2 regions of the Rhizobium sp. PL01 genome follow, and region 2 is predicted to be linked to the other one. Evidence: riboswitches for the same ligand, from Rfam matches in the RefSeq annotation. Region 2 holds a riboswitch; the other holds the start of a gene.
What was found. A riboswitch is a leader RNA that binds a small molecule or an ion and turns the genes downstream of it on or off. The one in region 2 is predicted to bind thiamine pyrophosphate.

Region 1: linked by a shared signal. The riboswitch ahead of thiB (thiamine ABC transporter substrate binding subunit) and the one ahead of thiC (phosphomethylpyrimidine synthase ThiC) in region 2 are both predicted to bind thiamine pyrophosphate.

The regions. Positions count from the first base shown of each region.
Region 1 covers NZ_JAWQUM010000015.1:21,368-26,127, forward strand. Annotated here, with positions in the region: gene R6X40_RS27775 (metal-sensing transcriptional repressor) at 1-68, shown strand, start outside; gene R6X40_RS27780 (MFS transporter) at 85-1,386, shown strand; gene R6X40_RS27785 (hypothetical protein) at 1,574-1,921, opposite strand; TPP riboswitch at 2,105-2,221, shown strand; gene thiB (thiamine ABC transporter substrate binding subunit) at 2,295-3,272, shown strand; gene thiP (thiamine/thiamine pyrophosphate ABC transporter permease ThiP) at 3,280-4,760, shown strand, end outside.
Region 2 covers NZ_JAWQUM010000005.1:314,449-319,208, reverse strand. Annotated here, with positions in the region: gene bioB (biotin synthase BioB) at 1-865, opposite strand, end outside; gene R6X40_RS14720 (GntR family transcriptional regulator) at 1,092-1,760, opposite strand; TPP riboswitch at 1,913-2,051, shown strand; gene thiC (phosphomethylpyrimidine synthase ThiC) at 2,140-3,975, shown strand; gene thiO (glycine oxidase ThiO) at 3,978-4,760, shown strand, end outside.

The DNA of each region.
Region 1 (4,760 bases), on a different contig from region 2:
CCGGAGCCATGTCGCGGGAGCAGCGCCATTCCATCGACGAGTTCAAGGCAATCACAAAATACCTCTGAGGGAAGAGATCGCGGCATGCTGGATGTCCTGAAAAACCGTACCTATCGCCATCTCTTTTTTGCCCAGGTGATAGCCCTTCTCGGGACGGGGCTTGCAACCGTGGCTCTTGGTTTGCAGGCCTATGAACTCGCTGACGGAAATGCGGGGGCGGTGCTTGGCACGGCTCTGGCAATCAAGATGATCGCCTATGTGGTGGTCGCTCCGATCGCGACCGCTTTTACAGAACAGTTTCCACGGCGGGCGATGCTGGTGACGCTTGATCTCGTGCGAGCGGGCGTTGCGCTCTGTCTGCCCTTCATTACCGGGGTCTGGCAGGCCTACCTGCTCATTTTCGTGCTGCAGGCTGCCTCGGCCGCGTTCACGCCGACCTTTCAGGCCACCATTCCGGATGTGCTTCCTGATGAGGACGACTATACCAACGCACTGTCTCTGTCCCGTCTCGCCTACGATCTGGAAAAGGTCGGAAGTCCTTTGCTGGCCGCTGCCTTGCTCACTTTGGTGAGCTATCACGATCTCTATCTCGGCACGGTCGTCGGGTTTCTTGCATCGGCCTGCCTAGTGGTGTCGGTGCTACTTCCCGATCCCAAGCCAGCAGAGCGGCGTAGCATTTATGACCGGACGACGCGTGGCCTGCGGCTCTATCTGACCGTGCCGCGTTTGAGGGGCCTGATGGCGCTGAATCTTGCTGTTGCCGCTGGCGGTTCGATGGTCTTCGTCAACACGGTGGTCTTGGTGCAGAGCACCTATGGGCTGGGTGAACGTTACACCGCATTTGCCCTTGCTGCCTTCGGTCTCGGATCCATGCTGGCGGCACTGTCGCTTCCGCGCCTCTTAAAAGCAGTACCGGACCGCCCGGTCATGCTTGCCGGCACGGCTGTTCTCGTGGCGGCCCTGCTGATCGGACTAATGTTGCCTTCCTATCCGGCGCTGATCGCACTCTGGGCGATCATAGGGATCGGATACTCTCTCGTCCTGACCCCTTCTGGCCGTATCCTGCGGAAGTCCGCGGCCCCGGAAATGCGGCCAGCACTTTTCGCTGCGCAGTTCGCCCTGTCGCATGGCTGCTGGTTGATTACCTATCCGTTGGCCGGATGGATGGGGGCAACAATCGGTTTGCCTGCAACGTTCGCACTGCTGGCCGTGTTGACGGGCCTTGGAGCCATTGCGGCGATCCGGCTCTGGCCCGCCGAAGACATGGACGACCATCATGTCCATCATGGTTTGAACCCGTCTCATCCTCATCTGGTGGGCGCCACAAAGGTACAAGGCGGTTATCGCCATGCCCACGCGCATGCCAAGGATCAGCATCACAGGTGACAGGATATCTGGTTTCTTCCTGAAAGTGCTGGCTTGGTGATCAACCGGAGTATCCCACCGCGGTCATCAGCCTGAAGGCCGTGCGGCTGCCGCAAAAGCCGGCGGCTTGAGAGGTCTGACCATCACCTTTGGAACAGGTGATGGTCAGTTTTCTGCCGATAGCCGAAATGGTTGCCGCGCAGAATCCTCAGGACGCGGTGTCTGAAACCGGCTCTTTACCCTTTTTGCCGAAGTAGTGGTGGGATATGTTTTGATTGTTGCTGATGATGTGGGCAGCCATTTCGGGATCGCCGCCCGCAAACGTTTCAGGGTCGGCGCCGCATAGGAATAAAAACAGCTGCTGGTTTGCGACTGCAGCAAAGTACTGATGGTCGGCTTCGTGCTGCAAGCCCGCTGAATGCAGCTCCTCGGTGGCTTGGCTGATGGCATCCTCAATAGCTTTGTGAATGTTTTCCATCATTCCTTGCTGGGATCGGACGATTATGTCGCCGATTTTCCGTTCAGCGGGAGTGGGGATCGGGCAGCTCTCAGTCATTAATCGAATCTCCAAGATAAATGTAAATTAGTCAATTAGTTAGCCGCAAGATCGTGTGATGAAATTATGGCCGATTTGGGCCGTTCGCAGTCCAGTTTCCTTTCAAGCGGGAGGGCCTGACCGCACGACATCGCCACCTGTTCTTCCCTCTTGCCAAGCCTATGGCTCAGGTCTAAATCTCCTCCTGCTCTAACGGGGTGCCGGTCGTTCTTTGGGATGTCCGGCTGAGAGGCTTTTCGAAGCCAACCCGAAGAACCTGATCCGGTTTGTACCGGCGGAGGGATTAGACGGCACATTCCAGCGCCCTATTCCCAATTTATGGATTTATAAGGAGGCGCTGATGCGCAAGGCAATCATTCCAGCACTCGTGGCCATGGCCGCATTCGCCACACCGTTTTCCGCTTCGGCCGAGGACAAGGTGCTGACCGTCTATACCTATGAGAGCTTCACCAGCGAATGGGGCCCCGGCGCCAAGGTCGCGGAAGCGTTCGAAAAGACCTGTGGCTGCAAGGTTTCCTATGTCAGCGTCGCCGATGGCGTCGAGCTTTTGACCCGGTTGAAGCTCGAAGGAGCGTCGTCGAAGGCCGATATCGTACTTGGCCTCGATACCAACCTTGTCTCCGAAGCCAAGGCCACCGGTTTCTTTGCGCCGCACGGCGTCGATACGTCCGCCGTCAAGGTTCCCGGCGGCTTCACCGACGATACCTTCGTTCCCTATGACTACGGCCATTTCGCCGTCATCTACGACACGCAGACTATGAAGGAACCGCCGAAAAGCCTGAAGGAGCTGGTCGAGGGTGACCCGAACCAGAAGATCGTCATCGAGGATCCGCGCACGTCGACGCCGGGCCTTGGCCTGCTGCTGTGGGTCAAGTCGGTTTATGGCGATCAGGCCGGTGCCGCCTGGGCGAAGCTGAAGGGTCGCGTCCTGACTGTCACCCCCGGCTGGTCGGAAGCGTACGGCCTGTTCACCAAGGGTGAAGCGCCGATGGTTCTGTCCTATACGACGTCGCCCGCCTATCACATGGTGGCCGAAGGCACCGACCGCTATCAGGCGGCTTCCTTCTCCGAAGGCCATTACATCCAGATCGAAGTGGCCGGCATGACCAAGGCTGCCAAGGATCCGGCGCTGGCCAAGCAGTTCCTCTCCTTCGTGACCGGTCCGGAATTCCAGTCGATCATTCCGACGACCAACTGGATGATGCCCGTTGCCGCCACCAAAGAACCGTTGCCGGAGGCTTTCGGCAAACTGGTGACGCCGGAAAAGACCTTCCTGATGTCGTCGGACGAGGTTGCCGCCAACCGCAAGGCCTGGATCGACGAATGGCTGGCCGCCATGAGTAAGAACTGAGCCGTTCTTGATCGGCCGCATTGAACGACGTTTGACGCTTGCCGCCGGGGCGCTTTGCCTCGGCGGTATCGCGTTGTTCGTTTGCCTTGCGGCCGCGGCCCTTCTGGCCTTTGACGAGCCGGGCTCCGCGAATGACGCCGTCCTGTTCGATGACTATGTCTGGCGTGTCGCCCGCTTCACGCTGTTGCAGGCCTCGCTTTCGACCGTTCTCTCCATTTTTTTTGCCATCCCAGTTGCTCGGGCGCTGGCGCGGCAGGTGGCCTTTCCCGGCCGCGTCTGGATCATCCGGCTGATGGCGCTGCCACTGGGGCTGCCAGCACTGGTGGCAGCGCTTGGGCTGATCGGCATCTGGGGGCGGCAAGGTGTGCTCAATACCGCGCTTGTCGCCATCGGCCTCGATCAGCCGGTGAGTATCTACGGCCTCTCGGGCATTCTTATCGCCCATGTGTTCTTCAACATGCCGCTGGCCGCCCGGCTGATGCTCGGCGGGCTGGAGCGCATTCCCGGTGAATACTGGCTGGTCGGGGCCAATCTCGGCATGCGGCCGGTTTCGATTTTCCGCTTCATCGAATGGCCGGTAATCCGGGGGCTATTGCCGGGCATTGCCGGGCTGATCTTCATGCTCTGTGCCACCAGTTTCACGCTGGTGCTGACGCTTGGTGGCGGGCCGGCGGCGAGTACGATCGAAGTGGCGATCTATCAGGCGCTGCGGTTTGATTTTGATCCGCCACGGGCCATTGCGCTGGGATTCCTGCAGATTTCGGTGACGGCAGCGCTGCTGATTGCCATCCGCTTGCTGATACCGGCTTCCGACGAAGGCCATGGCGGCGGGCGCATGGTGCGCCGTTTCGATGGCCGTGACGGGTTTGGCCGGGCTGGCGACGGGCTGGTGATCGCGCTTGCGGTTCTGTTTCTTGCCCTGCCGCTCGGCTCCGTCGTGTCTTCCGGGCTACGCTCAGACCTTGTCCGGCTTGCCAACGATCCGATGGTGCAGCGGGCCTTACTGACCAGTGTTGTCATCGCGCTGGTGTCTGGTCTGCTCTGCGTTTTCTCGGCAGCGCTGATGATCCGGGCGCGGCAGGCCGCACTGTCGCCCAGGCGGCCGCTTGCGGTTCATCGCGGGTTGGCCGCCGGGATTTCGGCAAGCGCATCGCTGGTGCTTCTGGTGCCGCCCGTCGTCCTGGGGGCGGGCTGGTTCCTGCTGTTGCGGCCGCTTGGCGATGTCGCCCGTTTTGCGCCGCTGCTGGTCATCCTGATCAACACGCTGATGGCGCTTCCCTTTGTTTATCGCGTGCTGGAGCCGGCGATGGCCACGCATACGGCCCGTACGGCGAAGCTTGCAATGAGCCTCGGTCTTGGCGGCTGGCATCGTCTGCGGCTGATCGACTGGCCGGGGTTGCGCCGGCCGTTGCTGATGGCGCTGTCTTTTGCCTGCGCCTTGTCGCTGGGTGATCTCGGCGCCGTGGCGCTGTTCGGTTCGCAGGATAT
Region 2 (4,760 bases):
CGCCGGCAAAGAAACAGAGCGCCTGCATCTCGTCGCTCATCTGGGTGCGCCCGGCCGAGAGGCGGACGTGGGAGCGCGGCATCAGGATGCGGGCGAGCGCTATGGTCCTGACGAATTCGATGGGGTCGACCGGTTCGGCATTGGCAAGCCGCGAGCCAGGGATCGGGATCAGCATATTGATCGGCACGCTTTCCGGCGGCTCCGGCAGATTGGCGAGCGTCACCAGCATGGAAATACGGTCGTCCGTGGTTTCGCCCATGCCAAGGATACCGCCAGCACAGACCTTCATGCCGGCATCCCGGACATTGGCGAGTGTCTCCAACCGGTCAGCAAAGGTGCGGGTGGTGATGACCTGTGGATAGAACTCTTCCGACGTATCGATGTTGTGGTTGTAATAATCGAGCCCCGCTTCGGCCAGCGTCCCTGCCTGTTCGGGTGACAGCATGCCGAGCGTCATGCAGGTCTCGAGACCGAGCGCCTTGACGCCTCCCACCATTGCGACCAGCGTTTCCATGTCGCGGTCCTTGGGGCTACGCCAGGCGGCCCCCATGCAATAACGGCTGGCACCTTCGGCCTTGGCCTTCTGCGCTTCGGCAAGAACCTTCTCGACCATCATCAGCCGGGAAGCCTTGAGGCCGGTCGGAGACCGCGCCGACTGGCTGCAGTAGCCGCAATCCTCCGCGCATCCTCCCGTTTTGATCGACAGAAGGCGGCTGATCTGCACGGCATTCGGGTCGAAATTTTCCCTGTGAACCGACTGAGCCCGAAAGAGCAGATCGTTGAATGAAGAATTATAGATAATTTTCGCATCAGCGAGAGAAGTGCGTCCCGTTTCAGCGCCTTCGCTGTCCTTCTCACCACCCAGAACCACCTTTTCAATCAGAAAATCTGGGTTTTTTTCTTCTCTCAGCACGGGCGCGTCCATTCGATAGATTAAAAGTAATAATTATCTATAATTTATCGAAGCCTTCAAAACCGCAACCACCCTTTTGGTGTAAGGCGTACAAATTCACGCGATGCGCGCTTTCACGGCACCGCGACGCGTACCGGGAGCCATCAAAATCAAGAAAAATGGATGTGAAAAATCGTTATCAGCCGACGATGGCGAATGCATCGCGCGTCGCGCCGGAGGCATTACGGACGGGCTTTTGGCCGATCCATTGCACGTGGCGCTCGAGAACCGGAGCGGCATTCTCGATATTGCCCTGACGCAGAAATGTCAGGATGGCGCGGTGATCGTGATCGGTGCGCACTTCCCACTCGGACCGCCAGCTGGCGAACAGGAAACGGGCGCTGACTGCATGCAGATCGCCGATCGCGGCGAGCAGGCGAGGCATGCCGCATGGCGTGAGAATCAGCGTGTGAAAACGGCGATTGGCCTCTTCCCATGAGCGGACATCGCGGGAATTATCGCCCGCGACCGTAGCCTCCTCGGCCTGATCGAGGATGGCGGGCGTCAGGTGCGGCGCCGCGTGGCGAAGGGCCAGGACTTCAAGTGCTGCCCGCATCTGCGCCACTTCGCGCACTTCCTTCAGATCAAAGGACGCGACCCGCACGCCGCGGCGCGGTTCGCTCACCGCAAGCCCCTGGGCTTCAAGGCGGCGAAAAGCCTCGCGCACCGGCACATGACTGGTCCCGAATTCCTCGGCGATGTGGTCCTGGCGCAGTTTCGTGCCCGGGTCCAGTTGTCCGGTCACGATCCTGTCGGCAAGGATGCGGCTGATACGGCTGGCAATCGTGTCTTCGCTCGCTGAGGTCATTTTTTATAGATAATTTGCCGGAAAGACTCTGTCGAGAGCGCGATTGTAATCATTGGATATCTTCACAGCCTTCAAGCGGCCAGCGAGGGGAGGATGGATGAAACCGCGCTGAACGGCCCTTGACGCTCCGTCCAAAACTGTGCCTAGAATAGCGCATTCACCAGGGGGGTCCCGACAAGGGGCTGAGATTCTGCTGGCATGATCGGTGGCTTTGCCACCCTCAAGCAGCGCAGTGACCCGTTGAACCTGATCCAGTTCATACTGGCGTAGGGACGGTGCAAGCGCTGCCACGACTGGGATTCCGCGTGCGGATTCCCGTCAGCGTCTTTTCATCATTCCGGCTCTGATGACTGGGTCTCCAACCTTTGGAGCCTCAACCATGACTGTTGCCGCAAAAAATCTTACCCCCACCGTTACCACCGGCCCTCTGCCGGCCTCCCGCAAGGTGCATATTCCGGGCGAACTCTATCCGGATATCCGCGTGCCGATGCGCGAAATTTCCGTGCATCCGACCTCAGGCGAACCGCCCGTTACCGTCTACGACCCCTCAGGCCCCTATACTGATCCGGCTCATCTCGTCTCGATCGACTCCGGATTGTCCCGGCAGCGCCAGGCCTGGGCCACCGCCCGCGGGGATGTCGAGGTCTATGACGGCCGCCACGTCAAACCGGAAGACAACGGCTTTGCCACCGGCGAGCGGCTGACGCCGGAATTCCCGATCCGCAACCAGCCTTTGCGCGCCAAGGACGGCAAGGCCATCACCCAGATCGCCTATGCTCGCGCCGGTATCATCACGCCGGAGATGGAATATATCGCCATCCGCGAAAACCTCGGCCGCAAGCCGCCGAAGGGTGCGCTGGTGCGCGACGGCGAGAATTTCGGTGCCAGCATTCCCGATCATGTGACACCGGAATTCGTCCGCCAGGAGATTGCCCGCGGACGGGCCGTCATCCCGGCCAATATCAACCATCCGGAATCCGAACCGATGATCATCGGCCGGAATTTTCTGGTGAAGATCAACGCCAATATCGGCAATTCCGCTGTCACTTCGTCGATGGCCGAGGAAGTCGAGAAGATGGTCTGGGCGACGCGCTGGGGTGGCGACACCGTCATGGACCTGTCGACCGGCCGCAACATCCACAATATCCGGGAGTGGATCATCCGCAATTCGCCGGTTCCGATCGGCACCGTGCCGCTCTACCAAGCGCTGGAAAAGGTCAATGGCATTGCCGAGGATCTGAACTGGGAGGTCTATCGCGACACGCTGATCGAGCAGGCCGAACAGGGCGTCGATTATTTCACCATCCATGCCGGCGTCCGGCTCGCCTATATCCCGCTCACCGTCAACCGCGTCACCGGCATCGTTTCGCGCGGCGGCTCGATCATGGCCAAGTGGTGTCTCCATCACCACAAGGAGAGCTTCCTCTACGAGCATTTTGACGAGATCTGCGACATTGCCCGCGCCTATGACGTGACCTTCTCGCTCGGCGACGGCCTGCGCCCCGGCTCGATTGCCGATGCCAACGACGCCGCGCAATTTGCCGAACTGGAAACGCTCGGCGAGCTCACCCAGATCGCCTGGGCAAAGGATTGCCAGGTGATGATCGAAGGCCCCGGCCACGTGCCTATGCACAAGATCAAGGAAAACATGGATAAGCAGCTGGAAGTCTGCGGCGAGGCGCCCTTCTACACGCTTGGACCGCTCACCACCGATATCGCCCCCGGCTACGACCACATTACCTCGGGTATCGGTGCTGCAATGATCGGCTGGTTCGGCACGGCGATGCTTTGCTATGTCACGCCGAAGGAGCATCTCGGCCTGCCCGACCGCAACGACGTCAAGGTTGGGGTCATCACCTACAAGATCGCCGCCCACGCCGCCGATCTTGCCAAGGGGCATCCGGCCGCCCAGTTGCGTGACGATGCGCTGTCGCGGGCCCGTTTCGAGTTCCGTTGGGAAGACCAGTTCAACCTGTCGCTCGATCCGGAAACGGCGCGCTCCTTCCATGATGAAACCCTGCCGAAGGAGGCCCACAAGGTGGCGCATTTCTGCTCGATGTGCGGGCCGAAATTCTGCTCCATGCGGATATCGCACGACATCCGCGCCGAGGCTCAGAAGGAAGGGCTGGAGGCGATGGCTGCAAAGTTCCAGGCGGGTGGCGCGCTTTACATGCCGCTTGGCCCGGACGGAACTATTCCGCCAGCCGGAGAGTGATCATGCGTATCCTCGTCAAAGGGGCCGGCGTTGCCGGCCTTACGGTCGCCTGGCAACTCTATCGCCACGGGTTCGATGTCACCATCGCGGAGCGAGCAGAAAGGATCGGGACCGGCGCCTCGGGCTTTGCCGGCGGCATGCTGGCCCCATGGTGCGAGCGCGAAAGCGCGGATGAATCCGTCCTGACACTCGGCCGGATGGCTGCCGACTGGTGGGAGGCTGCTCTGCCCGGTCATGTGCAGCGCTATGGCACGCTGGTCGTGGCAGGCAGCCGCGACACTGGTGAACTCGACCGCTTTGCCAGCCGCACCACCGGCTGGGAATGGCTGGACGAAGAAGCCATTGCAGCACTGGAACCGGACCTCGCCGGCCGCTTCCGAAAGGCCTTGTTCTTCCGGCAGGAGGCCCATCTTGATCCGCGCGAGGCACTGTCCGCGCTGACCGGGGGGCTAGAAGAAGCACGGATGCAATTCCTGTTCGGCACCGACAGCGCATCAGCGGAAGACCGCTACGACCGCGTTGTCGATTGCACCGGGTCAGCACGGATCGGGTCCCTGCCCAATCTTCGCGGCGTGCGTGGCGAGATGCTGCTGCTCGAAACCGGCGAGATCAGCCTTTCCCGCCCCATTCGCCTGCTGCATCCGCGCCACCCGATCTACATCGTGCCGCGCGGAAAGAACCGCTTCATGGTTGGCGCGACCATGATCGAAAGCGATGATGCCGACCCCATCACCGCCCGCTCGCTGATGGAACTGCTGAATGCCGCGTACGCGCTCCACCCCGCC